2 regions of the Mesorhizobium cantuariense genome follow, and region 1 is predicted to be linked to the other one. Evidence: riboswitches for the same ligand, from Rfam matches in the RefSeq annotation. Region 1 holds a riboswitch; the other holds the start of a gene.
What was found. A riboswitch is a leader RNA that binds a small molecule or an ion and turns the genes downstream of it on or off. The one in region 1 is predicted to bind cobalamin.
Positions count from the first base shown of each region.

Region 1 (7,828 bases):
CGCGTACGCCAGGCCGCCGAAATCCTGCAGCTGACCAAATACCTCGATCGCCTGCCCAAGGCGATGTCGGGCGGCCAGCGCCAGCGCGTCGCCATTGGCCGCGCCATCGTGCGCAATCCGAAAGTGTTCCTGTTCGACGAGCCGCTGTCGAACCTTGATGCAGCACTGCGCGTCGCCACCCGCATCGAGATCGCCAAGCTCAAGGAATCGATGCCCAACACGACCATGATCTACGTCACCCACGACCAGGTCGAGGCGATGACGCTGGCCGACCGCATCGTGGTGCTCAAGGACGGCCATATCGAACAGGTCGGCACGCCGATGGACCTCTACAAGAAACCCGGCAATCTGTTCGTAGCCCAGTTCATCGGCTCGCCGGCCATGAACATTCTGCCGGCGACCATCGACAAGACCGGCAACCCGACCGTCGTCAGCCATGTCGGCGGGCGCAAAGCAACCGTGCCGATCACGACGCCGGCTTCGGCGAAGGGTACCGCGGTGAGCTTCGGCGTGCGGCCGGAAGATCTGATCATCTCCAGCGGCGCTGACTATCTGTTCGAGGGAACGGTCGACTATGTCGAGCAGCTCGGCGAAGTCCAGCTGGTTTATATCGACATCGGCCGCGCCGATCTGCCGCTGGTGACCAAGCTGCCCGGCAATGTCGAGGTCAAGCGCGGTTCGACATTGCGGCTGAGCGCCAATGGCGAGGACCTGCATATCTTCGATGCGGACGGACATTCCTTTGCGCTGCAAAAGCCGGAAGCAAAGGCGGCCTGAGGCAGGACCACGTCTCGGACGTAAAAAAGAGCGGCGGGCTTGGCCCGCCGCTCTTCTTCTGAAGATCAGCTTCGGCTGTTAGCGGCCGAAGAGGTTCCGGTCGCTGCCCTGAGGGGCGGACTTCTGTACGTCGCCCGACGAATTGAGCAGCTTCTCGACGACGCCACCGCTGTTGCGGATCGAGTTCGTGTGCGCGGTGTCAACCGAAGTGACGGCAGGCTGATTGGCGCCGTTGGAGCCAAAGTTGTCGCTGCCAGCGAAGGCACTGCCGGTGATGGCCAGAACGGCGGCGGCAGCAATAAGGATCTTGTTCATTTTAGTCTCCTGAATTCTAGATTTCGCCAGGACGGCAGGCGCAGCCGCCGTCAACTGGGAAATTGGTTGTTAGCGACCGAAGAGGTTACGGTCGCTGCCCTGAGCGGGCGTCTGGGCAACCGGCTCCGAGGTCTTGGTGGAAGCCGTGTACGACTGGTCCACTGCGGCAGCAGGCTGGTTGGCACCGTTGGAGCCGAAGTTGTCGCTGCCGGCGAAGGCGCTGCCGGTGATGGCCAGAACGGCGGCGGCAGTGAGAATGATCTTGTTCATTTTAGTCTCCTGAATTTCTGGATTTCGCCAGGACGGCGGGCAGACCCACCGTCAATTGCGAATCCGCTGTTAGTTGTTGCCGAAGAGGTTGCGGTCGCTGCCCTGAACGACGGGCTGCTTTTCAGCCGGAGCCGACTTCTGCTGGATCGAAGCCGTATACGAGCTGTCAACCGAGGTGACGGCAGGCTGGTTGGCGCCATTGGAGCCAAAGTTGTCGCTGCCGGCGAAAGCGCTGCCCGAGATGGCCAGAACGGCGGCGGTAGCAAGAATGATCTTCTTCATTTCAAGTCTCCTGAATTTTTGGATTTCGCCAGGGCGGCGGGCGAACCCGCCGTCAACTGGTGATTCGGCTGTTAGTGGTTGCCGAAGAGGTTGCGGTCGCTGCCCTGAGCAGGCGTCTGGGCAGCCGGTTCCGACTTCTTGACCGAAGCGGTGTACGAGCTGTCGACGGCAGTGGCTGCCGGGGCGTTCGAACCATAGTGGTCGCTACCATTAGCGAAGGCGCTGCCGGAAATGGCCAGAAGGGCGGCGGCAGTGAGAATGATCTTTTTCATTTTATGTACTCCAGTATTTTTCCCGTCCGTCTAGCGGCGTGTCTTGGGAGGAAATCGCGTCGTTCGGACAGCCCCGATGTGGTAGGGCTGGTCTGCCTTTTCCAATCACGAAGTTGTTCCATGTGGACCATGAACCCGCCACTTGAAATTGCAAAAAGGGCTTCTACACCCTACCTTTTCCTTATATTAATCAATATGTTAGATAAAAACGCCAGCCATATCACCAACTATTTCGCAGGCCCAGCGTTCACACCGTCCTGTACGCACTGTCAACAGAAACGAACCGTTCGGTTCGATTTTAGAACAAGCTAATAGTCACTTTTCGAAACTGTTAACCTTTTTTGGCCCCCGCCGGAGCCGGATTCGAGAAGATCGCAGCCGGCAAATGGCCGCCCGAGAGAAGGGATTTCAGCCAGCAACAGTCAGTCGCAACGTTTCGCATGCCGTGTCGCGCCGCATGGATACGATGTCGTTTTCATGCCGATGACGCGCCCGCGATCGTGGTTAGATCATACCATCTCAGGTGCCGCTTCGTGACGACGAGGCGGAGAATTGGGAAGCCGGTCAGAATCCGGCGCTGCCCCCGCAACGGTGGTGGAGTTCAAGTCGCAACGGGAGACCACTGGGCAACTGCCTGGGAAGGTGTCGCGATGGTCCGCAAGGACAACTCCAGAGCCCGGAAACCAGCCCGAGATTTCTAGACTCGACTGATCGCGGTGGGCGATCAAGAGGTGGATCGTGCATGTCCGGCGCATTGCCGGCCTGCGTCCAATCCTTCCTCCGTCACCACCAGTTCAGTCCTTAAAAATGAGGACAGGACATGGATATTCGCAACGACATGCTGAGGCTCTTGAACAGCCGCAGGCAAGGCTTTTCGCTAGAGCAGCCCTTCTACACCGATCCAGACTACTTCAAGCTCGACATGGAGCTGATCTGGTATCGCGACTGGCTGTTCATCGGCCATGATTGCGAGCTGCCGAAGCCGGGCAGCTACATCACAGTACAGATCGGCGACTATCCGGTCGTTCTCGTCCGCGACCAGCAAGGCAAGATCAACGCCTTCCACAATTCCTGCCGGCATCGCGGCAGCCGTGTCTGCAACACAGAGAAGGGTACCGCGGCAAAGCTCGTCTGCCCCTATCACCAGTGGACCTACGAGCTCGACGGCCGCCTGCTGTTCGCCCGCCAGATGGCCGATGGTTTCGACAAGAGTGAGTTCAGCCTGAAGCCGGTCGCCTGCGAGAGCGTCGGCGGCTACATCTTCATCTGCCTGGCCAAGGAGCCGGCGGATTTCGCGCCGATGCGGGCGATGATCGAACCTTATCTTTTGCCGCACCGGTTGCGCGAAGCAAAGATCGCCTTCGAAAGCACGATCATCGAGAAGGGCAATTGGAAGCTGGTCTGGGAAAACAATCGCGAGTGCTACCACTGTGTCGCCAATCATCCCGAGCTGTGCAAGACCTTCCCCGAGGCGCCTACCGTGACCGGCGTCAACGGCGCCGACAGCGACCCTGAGATGGTCGCGCATTGGGCCAAATGCGAGGCCGCCGGCCTGCCGAGCAAATTCCGCATCGATCCGGCCGGGCAATACCGCGCCACCCGCGCGCCGCTGCTGCGCGATGCCGTCAGCTACACGATGACGGGAAAGCGGGCGGTGAAGAAGAACCTGTCCGACGGCGTTTCAACCGACCGCATCGGCTCCTTGCTGCTCTACCACTATCCGACGACCTGGAACCATATCCTCGGCGACCACGCCGTGACCTTCCGGGTGCTGCCGATCAGCGCCACGGAAACGGCGGTGACGACCAAATGGCTGGTGCACAAGGATGCGATCGAGGGCATCGATTATACCATCGAAGACCTCACCCATGTCTGGACCGAGACCAACGACCAGGACCGCCGCATCGTCGAGGAAAACGCCTTCGGCATCCTGTCGCCCGCCTATGAACCCGGCCCCTATTCGGAGCTGCATGAGGGCGGCGTCATCCAGTTCGTCGAGTGGTACGCGTCGTTCATCGGGCCGCGCCTTGCCGAGGGCGGCCGGCCGGCGCTGCGCAGCGTCGCCTAGCCCAAAACAAAAGGGACAAGAGGATGAATGCGATGACGGATCTTGGCCTCTATCGCCATCTCGACCAGATGACGCCCTGGAACGACAGGCTGCAGGTGCTGGAAGTGATCGGCGTCAGCGACGAAGCGCCTGACGTAAAGACCTTCACCTTCCGCTCCGACAACCAGACCTGGTTCCGCTACAAGCCGGGCCAGTTCTTGACGCTGGAACTGCCGACCGCCGACGGGCCGCTGATGCGCACCTACACGCTGTCGTCCTCGCCATCGCGGCCGTTCTCGATCGCGGTGACGGTAAAGGCGCAGGCGGGCAGCACCGGCACACGCTGGATGTTCGACCATCTGACGCCCGGTTCGCACGTCAAGGCCTATGGGCCGACCGGCGACTTTTCGCTGCACAGCCACCCGGCGGCCAAGTATCTGTTCATTTCGGCCGGCTCGGGCGTGACGCCGATGATGTCGATGCTGCGCTGGCTGAACGACTGCGCGCCATGGACCGATGTCGGCTTCGTCAACTGCGCGCGCCGTCCGGAAGAGATCATTTTCCGCAAGGAACTCGAACTGCTCGGCAGCCGCATGCCCGGCCTGTCGCTCGGCTTCATGATCGAGGAGCGGTCGAGCCGCGAGGGCTGGTTCGGCCATATGGGCCGCATCGACGCGATCCGGCTGCCATTGCTGGCGCCCGATTTCCGCGAGCGCGAAATCTTCTGCTGCGGCCCCGATCCTTTCATGCGCGCTGTGCGCGGGATGCTGGAGGCGGCCGGCTTCGACATGACGAAATACCATCAGGAGAGCTTTGCGGCGCCTGTTGTGGAGGAGATCCCGGCGCCGTTCGCGTCACCGGCGGAAGATGGCGCTGCTGTTCCCATCGAAGCCGTGACACCTATCCGATTCTCGCTTTCGGATGTCGACGCCGAATGCGTCGCCGGCCAGACGGTGCTGCAGACCGCGCGGGCCTCGGGCGTGCGGATACCCGCCGCGTGCGAGTTCGGCCTGTGCGGCACCTGCAAGGTGAAGAAGGTCGCGGGCGACGTCGAGATGAGCCACAATGGCGGCATCCTCGATCACGAAATCGACGATGGTTTTATCCTCGCCTGTTGCTCAAAACCGCTTTCGGCGCTCGAAATCGAGGCGTGACCGGCAGGTGGTGCCGAGGCTCGGAACGGCTGCTTCGAGAAACCTCTTGGAAGCGCAACGTCCGTTCAAACTCCATACCGTTCGGTGCGAATGTTTTCCGCTGCAACGCCGGCATCGATCAGCGCCTGGGCGGCGGCAGAAACGAAGGCGTTAGAGCCGCAGACGAAGGCGATGCCAAGCGGCTCGGGCAGCCGCGCCATGGCTTGCACCATCATCGCGACGTCCACCCGACGCGAATAGTCCGCCGGCCGGTGTGCGGCTTCGCGCGTCAGCGTCAGCACCAGATCGAAGCCGTCCTGGCGATCATCGAGGGTGATCAGTTCGTCGCGGAAGATCACTTCGTCCCAGACCCGGGCTGAAAAGACCAGGACGACGGGCATCGTCGAATTGCGTGCGGCGCGATGACGGACCATCGACATCAAGGGCACAACGCCCGAACCGCCGCCGACCAGCAACAACGGCCCGTTCCCATCTTCCGGCCAGATGAAATGCCCGCCGAGCGGCCCGCGCAGTTCGATTTCATCGCCAATTGCCGCGACCTCGTGGAAGAAGGGCGATACCTCGCCATCGTCGAGTTTTTCGATCGCCAGTTCGATCACCCCCTTCGTTTCGGGCGCGGAGGCGATGGAATAGGCGCGGCGTGCCTGATAGCCGTCCGGCGCCGTCAGCCTGACATCGACATGCTGCCCGGCACGATAAATGAACGGCCGCGACGGCTGAAAAAAGAAACTGGTGACACGCGGCGTGCGCTTTTCGATGCGGACAATCCTGGCCGTCTGCCAAGGCGACTGCACTGCCGCCGCATCGCTCATGGATCGTCCGTGTAGCGCTGCTCGCGCCATGGATCGCCATAGATATGGTAGCCGCGCAATTCCCAAAAACCGGGTTCGTCGCGCGTGGTGAATTGCAGGCCGTTCAGCCATTTGGCCGACTTCCAGAAATAGAGATGCGGAACGAGCAGCCTTGCCGGACCGCCATGGTCTGATGTGATCGGCTTGCCTTCGTAAAGCAGCGCCACCATCGCCTTGCCGGCGGTGAGATCCGTTACCGGCACGTTGGTGGTGTAGCCGTCGAACGCGTGCGCCAGCGTGAAGCCGGTCGGCGGCTCCAAACCCGCGTCGGCAAGGATATCGTCGACCAGCACGCCCTGCCACGGCGTGTCGAACTTGGTCCATGCGGTCACGCAATGGATGTCGCGCGTCATCTTGGTCAGCGGCAGCGCGTTGAACTCGGCCCAGTTCCATTTCTTGATCGGGCGTGGCCCATGTTTCAGCGTGAAAGACCAATCCTCGGTGCGCACACGCGGCGTCGGGCCGGCCGACAGCACTGGAAAACCCTGTTCAAGATATTGGCCGGGCGGTATGCGCGCATCGCCATCGGTTGGCGGGCGCCGCCCTGAAGAGAAACCTCGGGTGACCATCGCGGCAATCCCCTGCATCAGACCACTATCGGCCTGATGCAATGTTCTCGAAGATGTCGTGGCGGGCAACCGGAATCTTGATGGCAGAGGCCGGCGGGGATCGTCACCGACGAGCCCCGCCTCTCCTGCATTCACGTCAAGACTACGTGTCAGCCCTGGGCAAACGGCACCGCGACATACATCTGGCCGCCGTCGCGCTCGACCAGCAGAAGCACAGATTTGCGGCCGGACTTGCCGGCCTGGGCGATCGCCTGCGTCACTTGCCTGGCGCTCTTCACCGGCACCTGATTGACGGCGACGATGATGTCGCCGGCCTGGATTCCGGAAGCCGCGGCCGCCTTGTCGGGATTGACGCTGGCAACCACGGCGCCGTGCTGATTGTCGGCGAGATTCATCTGCTGGCGGATGTCAGGGGTAATGTCCATCAGGCCGAGCCCTATCGCCGGGGCGCGGCCGGCGCTCGGCGCATCGGACCCGTCGTCCGCCGACGCGGTCTTCACATCGTCGGTGTTGCGGCCGACATCGACGGAAATCTGTACCGCCTTGCCCTTGCGCCAGACCTCAAGCGATTCGCGGGCGCCGGGCGCGACGTCGGCGACGGCCCGCGACAGGTCCTTGGGATCCTTCACGTCCTGTCCGGCAAAGCTGGTGATGACGTCGCCTGTCTCGACGCCGGCGCTGGCCGCCGGCGAGCCGTCATTGACCTGCGAAACGAGCGCGCCGCCAGGATGGTCGAGTCCGACGGCGCTTGCCACATCCGGCGTCACCGGCTGTATCTCGACACCGAGATAGCCGTACTGGATGGAACCGTCCTTCATCAGCTTGGCGACCACTTTCTGGGCTTGGTTCGATGGGATGGCGAAGCCGACGCCGACGCTGCCGCCATTGGGCGAATAGATCGCTGCGTTGATGCCGATGACATTGCCGTTCACATCGACCAGTGGACCGCCGGAATTGCCATGATTGATCGGCGCATCGATCTGGATGAAGTCGTCGAACGGCCCGCTGTGAAGGTCGCGGCCGCGCGCCGAAACAATGCCCGCGGTGACCGTGGTGCCGATGCCGAACGGATTGCCGATCGCCAGCACCTGGTCGCCGGTCATCAGCCTGTCGGAATCGCCCCATTTGACCGTCGGCAAGGACTTGTCGGACTTGATTTTTAGCACGGCGAGATCGTTCTTGGCGTCGCGGCCTACCAGCGTCGCGGGAAGTTCGGTGCCGTCGTCCAGCGTCACTTTGATCGAAGAGGCGCCATCGATGACGTGATTGTTGGTGACGATGGTGCCATCGG
Region 1 covers NZ_JBHRVD010000001.1:7,296,373-7,304,200, reverse strand. Annotated here, with positions in the region: gene ACFOJ9_RS35760 (ABC transporter ATP-binding protein) at 1-777, shown strand, start outside; gene ACFOJ9_RS35755 (DUF680 domain-containing protein) at 856-1,092, opposite strand; gene ACFOJ9_RS35750 (DUF680 domain-containing protein) at 1,162-1,362, opposite strand; gene ACFOJ9_RS35745 (DUF680 domain-containing protein) at 1,432-1,644, opposite strand; gene ACFOJ9_RS35740 (DUF680 domain-containing protein) at 1,716-1,916, opposite strand; cobalamin riboswitch at 2,421-2,622, shown strand; gene ACFOJ9_RS35735 (aromatic ring-hydroxylating oxygenase subunit alpha) at 2,737-3,984, shown strand; gene ACFOJ9_RS35730 (2Fe-2S iron-sulfur cluster-binding protein) at 4,017-5,117, shown strand; gene ACFOJ9_RS35725 (ferredoxin reductase) at 5,183-5,929, opposite strand; gene ACFOJ9_RS35720 (molybdopterin-dependent oxidoreductase) at 5,926-6,537, opposite strand; gene ACFOJ9_RS35715 (DegQ family serine endoprotease) at 6,687-7,828, opposite strand, start outside.

Region 2 (7,828 bases), 5.3 Mb from region 1:
ATGACGGGCGCGAGAACGAGGGCGACCTGATCGTTGCCGCCGTCCACTGCACGTCCGAAAAGATGGCGTTCATCGTCCGCCACACCTCCGGCATCGTCTGCACGCCGATGCCGCGCGAAGAAGCCAAGCGGCTTAACCTTGCGCCGATGGTCGCCGACAACGACTCCGCCCACACCACGGCTTTCACCGTCAGCGTCGATTTCAAGCATGGCACCACCACCGGCATTTCGGCCGAGGACCGGACGCTGACCGTTCGCAATCTTGCCAACGGCAATGTCGGCGGTTCGGATTTCGTCCGCCCCGGCCACATCTTCCCGCTGATCGCGCGCGAGGGCGGCGTGCTGATGCGCTCTGGCCATACCGAAGCCGCGGTCGATCTGTGCAAGCTCGCCGGCCTGCCGCCGGTCGGCGTCATTTCCGAGTTGGTCAACGACGACGGCACGGTTAAGCGCGGTCCGCAGGTGCAGGCTTTCGCCGAGGAGCATGGCCTGAAGCAGGTATCGGTCGCCGACCTCATTGCCTACCGGCAGCGCAAGGAAACGCTGGTCGAACGTGTGGCTTGCTCGGACATCGACACGCTCGGCGGCAAGGCGCAGGTCTTCACCTACACGCTGCCCTGGGACTCCATGCATCACGTCGCGATCGTCTTCGGCGACATCCGCGACGGCGAGGATGTGCCGGTGCGTCTGCATTCCGAGGATGTGGTGACCGACGTGTTCGGCACCAGCCATCGGCTCGACGCCATCATGAAATCGATGGGCGAGCGCAGGCGGGGCGTCATCGTCTATCTGCGCGAAGGCTCCGTCGGTGTCGCCCACCAGGAACGCAAGCGGCCGGCGAGCGGCGAACGCGAGGATCACGAAGAGGCGCGCCGCCGCGAGAACGAATGGCGCGAGATCGGGCTCGGCGCGCAGATACTCAAGGATCTCGGCATCTCCTCGATCAACCTGATCGCCTCGCGCGAACGCCACTATGTCGGCCTCGAAGGTTTTGGCATCCATATCGCCAAGACCGAGATTCTCTGAGCAGGCAGATAGCGCCCGGCTCGAAACCGGGCGCTATCTGATTATTCCGCAGCAATCGCAGCTGCTTCGCATCCGTCCATCTCGCACTCAGTCGTGGCAAGGCTGCGCTGACCAAGCAGCACGGCGACCAGGGCGATTGTGCCTGCTGCAACCGAGACCCAGAACCCGTTCTGAGCGCCGAATGCATCCACCACCGCGCCGGCAGCAAACGAGCCGAGCGCCATGCCGATGCCGATGCCGGTCATGACCCAGGTGATGCCTTCGGTCAGCATCGCCTCCGGCACGTGCCGCTCGATCAGGCCGAAGGCGGTGATGAAGGTCGGCGAGATCGCCACACCGCTGATGAATACGGTCAACGCCAGCAGAGGCACGGTGTCGGCGGCGAGCGGCAGCAGCGTGCCGAGCGCGACGAGGGCGACAGCGATGGCCAGCTGGCGTTGCAGCGGCGCCTTCAGGCTGAGCGCTCCGACGACGAGGCCGAGTACGAACGATCCCAGCGCATAGACGCCGATGACCAGGCTCGCAGCCTCCGGTTGGCCAAGCTCCTTGGTGATCGCCACGGTGCTCACTTCGGTCGTCGCGAAGGTCGCGCCGATGAAGATCAGGGCAAAGGTGATGATCTGGACCGGCCGCAGGCGTATTGCCGAGCCGCTCGAGGCATGGCCGACCGGCCGCACCTGCGGCTCGGTCGAGCGTTGCAGGATGAAGGCTGCCGAACCAAGGGCAAGGAACAGCGTGCTCACCAGAACACCAGCTTCCGGGAACAGGGCGGCACTCAGGCCCACCGACAGCGAGGCCCCGGCGATATAGACCAGCTCGTCGGCGGCCGACTCGAAGGCGAAGGCGGTGTTCATCTGCGGCCGCCCGCGGAAAATCTCGGTCCAGCGCGCACGCACCATTGCCGGGATGCTGGGCATGGCGGCGGCCGCCAGTGCCGACACGAACAACGTCCATACCGGCCAGTCCTGGTTGGCTGCCGCTATCAGGACGGCGAAAGCCAGCACGGAGATGATGGTGGTGGGCACCACGATCCGCGTCTGGCCCAGGCGATCCACTAGTCTCGATATCTGCGGCGCAACGAAGGCGTTGGCCAGCGCGTATGTCGCGGAGACGGCACCCGCCAGCCAGTATTCGCCACGTGTCTGCGACAACATTGCCACGATGCCGATCGGCGCCATGGCAATCGGCAGGCGCGCCATGAAGCCCGCTGCGGCAAAGCCCTTGGCTCCGGGGGCGCGAAAAATTTCCGAATAGGGATTTTGCATGGGTGGTTCCTCGACAAAGGGCGTTTGGACAATTACATACGAAGCGTATGATCATTAGATAGGAGCATACGCCACGTATGTCAATTAGCATACGCAACGTATGTGAATAGGGCCAGGAGCCATGCACAGACCTCGCAAAGAGATGATCGCCGAGACGCGCGCCAAGCTGATCGCGGCGGCGCGCCATGCCTTCGGCACGATCGGCTATGCCGAAGCTTCAATGGATGATTTCACCGCCTCAGCCGGGCTGACGCGCGGCGCGCTCTATCATCATTTCGGCGACAAGAAGGGCCTGCTGCAGGCGGTTATCGCCGAAATCGACGGCGAGATGGCGGCGCGCATCAATGAAGTCGCGTCGAGAGCGCCGACCCGCTGGCAGCATTTCGTCGACGAATGCTCGACCTATATCGAGATGGCGTTGGAGCCGGAAATCCAGCGCATCATGTTCCGGGATGGTCCGGCCGTATTGGGGGATCCGGCACAATGGCCGAATGCCAATGCGTGCATCGCTTCAATGACCGGCCATCTGACGACACTGCAGGAGGAGGGTGTTGTCGTCTCCAGCCTCGACCCTGAGACTGCCTCGCGGCTGATCAACGGGGCGAGCAGTCAGGCGGCGCAACGGATCGCCAATTCGAACGACCCCGAAGCGACGTCGAAGAAGGTGGTGACGGCGTTCAAGCAACTGCTCGAAGGCCTGCTCAAAACGCCGGGTCCGCAACCGAACTGAAGTCCCATCGGTGGCCCGGCGCCACGGCCGGCAATTGACAATCCCGGGGTTGAGTTCATCCTCTCCGACCATCTCTGAGGGGGAGATTCGGGGCATGTGGGATTTCGATATCGGCAGGTCGGTGTCCATCATGATGCGGACCTGGCCGTTCATTGTCTTTCGCATGATCGTCTATTTCGGCATCACGCTGGCCTACATCATGGCGACCGGCACCGGCGCCTCCGTTGGCTATGGCGTCGGCCATATTTCCACCGATCCCGACGGCCCGTTGTCCTTTGCCCTGTGGGGCGGCGTTGTCGGTTTCGGCATTGTTTCGATTGCCGTCTACTGGATCCGCGAATACATCCTTTATGTCGTCAAGGCCGGCCACATCGCCGTCATGGTCCATCTGATCGATGGCCGCGACATTCCCGATGGTCAGAACCAGATCGCCTACGCCAGGGACATCGTGACCCAGCGTTTTGCCGAGGCCAACATCCTTTTCGTCGTCGACCAACTGGTCAAGGGCGCCATCCGCGCCATCACCGGCCTGCTCGGCGGCATCGCCGCCTTCCTGCCAATTCCGGGCCTGAGCGGCCTGGTCTCCTTCATCAACACGGTGATCCGCCTGTCGCTGACCTATGTCGACGAGATCATCCTCGGCTACAACATCCGCATCAATTCGCCCTCGCCGTTCGAGACGGCGCGGCAAGGCGTCGTGCTCTATGCCCAGAACGGCAAGGTCATGGTCAAGAACGCCGTCTGGCTGGCGGTCATCATGTGGGGCGTGTCGTTCATCATCTTCCTGCTGATGCTGGCGCCCGCCGGCGCCATTCTCTTCCTGATGCCCGGTCAACTCGCCGGCTGGGCCTTCGTGCTCGCCATCGTCTTCGCCTGGGCCTTCAAGGCGGCGTTCATCGAGCCCTTCGCCATCGCCTGCCTGATGCAGGTCTATTTCAAGACCATTGAGGGCCAGGTGCCAGATCCGGCCTGGGACACCCGGCTGGCCGAGGCATCGTCGAAATTCAGGGAACTCAAGGACAAGGCGCTGGCCTCCTTTGGCGGCTCGCGCTGGGGCACGGCCGGCGCGACGCGCTGATCCGATACGGCATCGACGGCGTTGAGGCGCGCCACGGTTGATTTCAGCGGCACCTCACCTTGCCCGGAAAAAGTTTCGCTCATGATCAGCTCCGGCAGCGGCAGCCGCCGTCCCCAGCCATGCGTTTCAAGGTCCGGTTTTGGCGCGAATTCCGAGACGCGGCCGACGCAGAGGTAGGCGACCGGCGTCACATGCTCGGGAATCGACAGCAGGCTTTTCAGCGCTTGCGCGTCAAGGATGCTGACCCAACCGACACCGACGCCCTCAGTGCGCGCCGCCAGCCAGAAATTCTGCACCGCGCAAACCGTGCTGTAGAGATCCATCTCCGGATTGTGCCAGCGGCCCAGCGGCGAACCCTTCGAGCGCTGCCGGTCGCAGGTGATGCAGATGTTGAGCGCGCTTTCGCAGATGCCTTCCAACTTGAGTTTGCGGTAGAGCGCCTGCCGCTCTTCGTCGATCGCCGGCAACTCCTGCTCGCGCGCCGCCAGGAACAGGTCGCGTACCTTTTCCCTTCGTGCGGCGTCGCGAATGACGATGAAGTTCCAAGGCTGCATGAAGCCAACCGACGGCGCATGGTGTGCGGCAAGCAGCAGCCGCGCCAGCACGTCGTCATCAATTGGGGTGGGCAGGAAATGGCTGCGCACGTCACGCCGCGTGAACATGGCGCGATAGACCGCATCGCGCGCACTCTGGTCAAATCCGTCGCCAACAGGAGCGGTCATGTGTTCCGGCATCGCTTGTCCCCTTGCGATTGCAATCAATGTCGCCCGCCTGACCATGCGGATGACGATGCCTGCCAGGCCGGTCTTCTGGCTCGGGATCAACCCGCTTCCGGTGCCTTCCCGTCATCGACAGTGGCATTTACCGGCGCGGTCCCCCTTACAGCGTTGGGCACGCCACGGAATTCAACCGTGTTCCCGATTCTCCCGCTTGCGACGGGCACCAGGCAGTGGCCACGACCTTACCCCGAAGCGCTGACGACGCCAATGCCTGCGGCGACACGAATGGACGCAGGCGTGATTTTCCCCAGCCATCAAGCCGCAACGCATGGCCATCGCGCCGTCGGGGCACTAGATAGGTAAACATGACCACTCGTCTCTACACGCATCCGATCTTCCTCGAACACCTCACGCCGCCCGGCCACCCGGAGCGGCCGGATCGCTTGCGCGCCATCGAGCGCGTGCTCGATGACGAGGCGTTTGCCGGGCTTGATCGTGTCCAGGCGCCGGAAGGCGACGAGGCCACCATCCTCTACGCTCATCCCGCCGATTTCGTCGCCCGTGTCCGCGCCGCTATTCCCGAAGAAGGCATCGCCCGCATCGATGCCGACACCACCGCCAGCCCGAAGAGCTGGCAGGCGGCGATCACCGCGATCGGCGCTGCCAACGCCGCCGTCGACGACGTCTTTTCGGGCCGCGCCGACAATGCCTTCGTCGCCGCCCGGCCGCCCGGCCACCATGCTGAAAAGACCACGGCCATGGGCTTCTGCCTGTTCAACACGGCGGCGGTCGCGGCGCGTTATGCGCAGAAGAAACACGGTGTCGAGCGCGTCGCCGTCGTCGACTGGGACGTGCATCACGGCAACGGCACGCAGGATATTTTCTGGGACGATCCGTCGGTGCTCTATTGTTCGACACACCAGATGCCGCTGTATCCCGGCACCGGGGCTAAGAGCGAAACCGGCGCCGGCAACATCGTCAACGCGCCGTTGGCGCCGCAGACCGGCAGCGAGGTCTTTCGCGATGCCTTCCTGTCGCGCGTTTTGCCGGCGCTCGACAATTTCGCTCCCGACCTGATCATCGTTTCGGCCGGGTTCGACGCACACCATCGCGATCCGCTGGCCGAGATCAACCTGACCGAGGACGATTTCGACTGGGTGACCGGCCAACTGATGCAGCGCGCCGCGCGCCACAGCGGCAACCGGCTCGTCAGCCTGCTCGAGGGTGGCTACGATCTGCAGGGACTGGCATTTTCGGTCGCCGCCCATGTCGGGCGACTGATGAAAGGATGAATGATGGCTGATGAGATCAACGAAGACGTCAAGGCGATGAGCTTCGAACAGGCACTCGACGCGCTGGAGAAGATCGTCGATGATCTGGAGCGCGGCGACGTGCCGCTCGACCAGTCGATCAAGATCTACGAGCGCGGCGAGGCGCTGAAGGTGCATTGCGACCGGCTGCTGAAGGCGGCCGAGGACAAGGTCGAGAAGATCAGGCTGTCGCGCGACGGCAAGCCTGTCGGAACGGAGCCGCTCGACGCGGATTGAGGCGCGGTGCAGTCTCACCGACTTTTGGACATGATCGTGATCGAGAATAGGTTCGTCCCGATTGAAAGCGCTCCAGGACAAGAGGAGATACGCAAGCGATGTGCAGAAACATCAAGACCCTGTTCAATTTTGACCCGCCCGCAACCAGCGACGAAGTCCGCGACGCAGCGCTTCAGTTTGTCCGCAAGCTGAGCGGAACGACGCGGCCCTCGAAGCAGAACCAGCATGCCTTCGACCACGCCGTCGAAGCCATCGCCGCCTCGGCGCGCGAACTGCTCGATTCCTTGGAAACCCATCAGCATCCGCGCAATCGCGAAGATGTGGCGGCCAAGCTACGGGCCAAGGCGGCGATCCGCTTTGCCTGACGCGGCCAAGCGGGCATTGCCCGCTGACAAGGAGATCTCGTGAGCTTCTTTCCCGGAAACGACCCACAGGCCGGTGATGCCTTCGCCAGCGACCAGGTCGAATTGATGGTCATCCCCAACGCCAAGGATATTGGCGGTTTCCAGGTGCGCCGCGCTCTGCCGACCGCCAAGAGGCGGCTGGTCGGGCCTTTCATCTTCTTCGACCGCATGGGCCCGGCGATTCTGCGCGCCGGCCAGACGCTCGATGTGCGTCCCCATCCGCATATCGGCCTGTCGACGGTCACCTATCTGTTCGACGGTAAGATCCGACATCGCGATTCACTCGGCACTGAAATGGTCATCCAGCCCGGCGACGTGAACCTGATGACCGCTGGCCGCGGCATCGTCCATTCGGAGCGCACGCCCGAAGAGTTGCGCGGCGCGCCGATGTCGATCTCCGGCCTGCAGACGTGGCTGGCGCTGCCGGATGGCAAGGAAGAAGTGGCTCCGGTGTTTGAGAACACCGCAGTGCTTCGGCTTCCCGAGATCGACGCGGAGGGCGTCAGCGGGCGCGTCGTCATTGGTGACTTCCAGGGATTGCGGTCCCCGGTCAGGGCCGACTCCGAGACGCTCTATGCCGACCTGCGTCTGGCGCCCGGCGCCAGCGTGAAAATCCCGGCTGATGCGGAAGAACGAGCTATCTACACGCTGGAAGGCGAGGTCTCGATATCAGGTGACGTCTTTCCGGCGGAACGGCTGCTCGTGTTTCGACCGGGTGACGAGATCGTCGTATCGTCGCAGACCGGTGCACATTTCATGCTGTTTGGCGGCGCCTCGCTCGGCTCGAAACGGTACATCTGGTGGAATTTCGTCTCATCGTCGAAGGAACGCATCGAACAGGCCAAGCAGGAATGGAAGACGGGCCGCTTCGATATCGTTCCCGGAGATGAGGAAGAATTCATTCCGCTGCCGGAAAGCTAGCATCACAGCCTGATCCGCGTCACTGACACGCATTTACTTTCGCCGGCCGGCGGCTTATTTCGCCCATCAACCGAAAGCCTGAGCACCCGTGAACGCAACGCCGCATACGCCGCTTCTCGACAAGGTCCGCATCCCGGCC
Region 2 covers NZ_JBHRVD010000001.1:2,044,811-2,052,638, forward strand. Annotated here, with positions in the region: gene ribB (3,4-dihydroxy-2-butanone-4-phosphate synthase) at 1-1,025, shown strand, start outside; gene ACFOJ9_RS09430 (MFS transporter) at 1,067-2,290, opposite strand; gene ACFOJ9_RS09435 (TetR/AcrR family transcriptional regulator) at 2,412-3,020, shown strand; gene ACFOJ9_RS09440 (hypothetical protein) at 3,115-4,098, shown strand; partial or broken gene bluB (5,6-dimethylbenzimidazole synthase) at 4,203-4,877, opposite strand; cobalamin riboswitch at 4,881-5,060, opposite strand; gene ACFOJ9_RS09450 (histone deacetylase family protein) at 5,183-6,109, shown strand; gene ACFOJ9_RS09455 (exodeoxyribonuclease VII small subunit) at 6,113-6,364, shown strand; gene ACFOJ9_RS09460 (DUF2277 domain-containing protein) at 6,463-6,729, shown strand; gene ACFOJ9_RS09465 (pirin family protein) at 6,769-7,689, shown strand; gene dxs (1-deoxy-D-xylulose-5-phosphate synthase) at 7,778-7,828, shown strand, end outside.
Region 2: linked by a shared signal. The riboswitch ahead of bluB (5,6-dimethylbenzimidazole synthase) and the one ahead of ACFOJ9_RS35735 (aromatic ring-hydroxylating oxygenase subunit alpha) in region 1 are both predicted to bind cobalamin.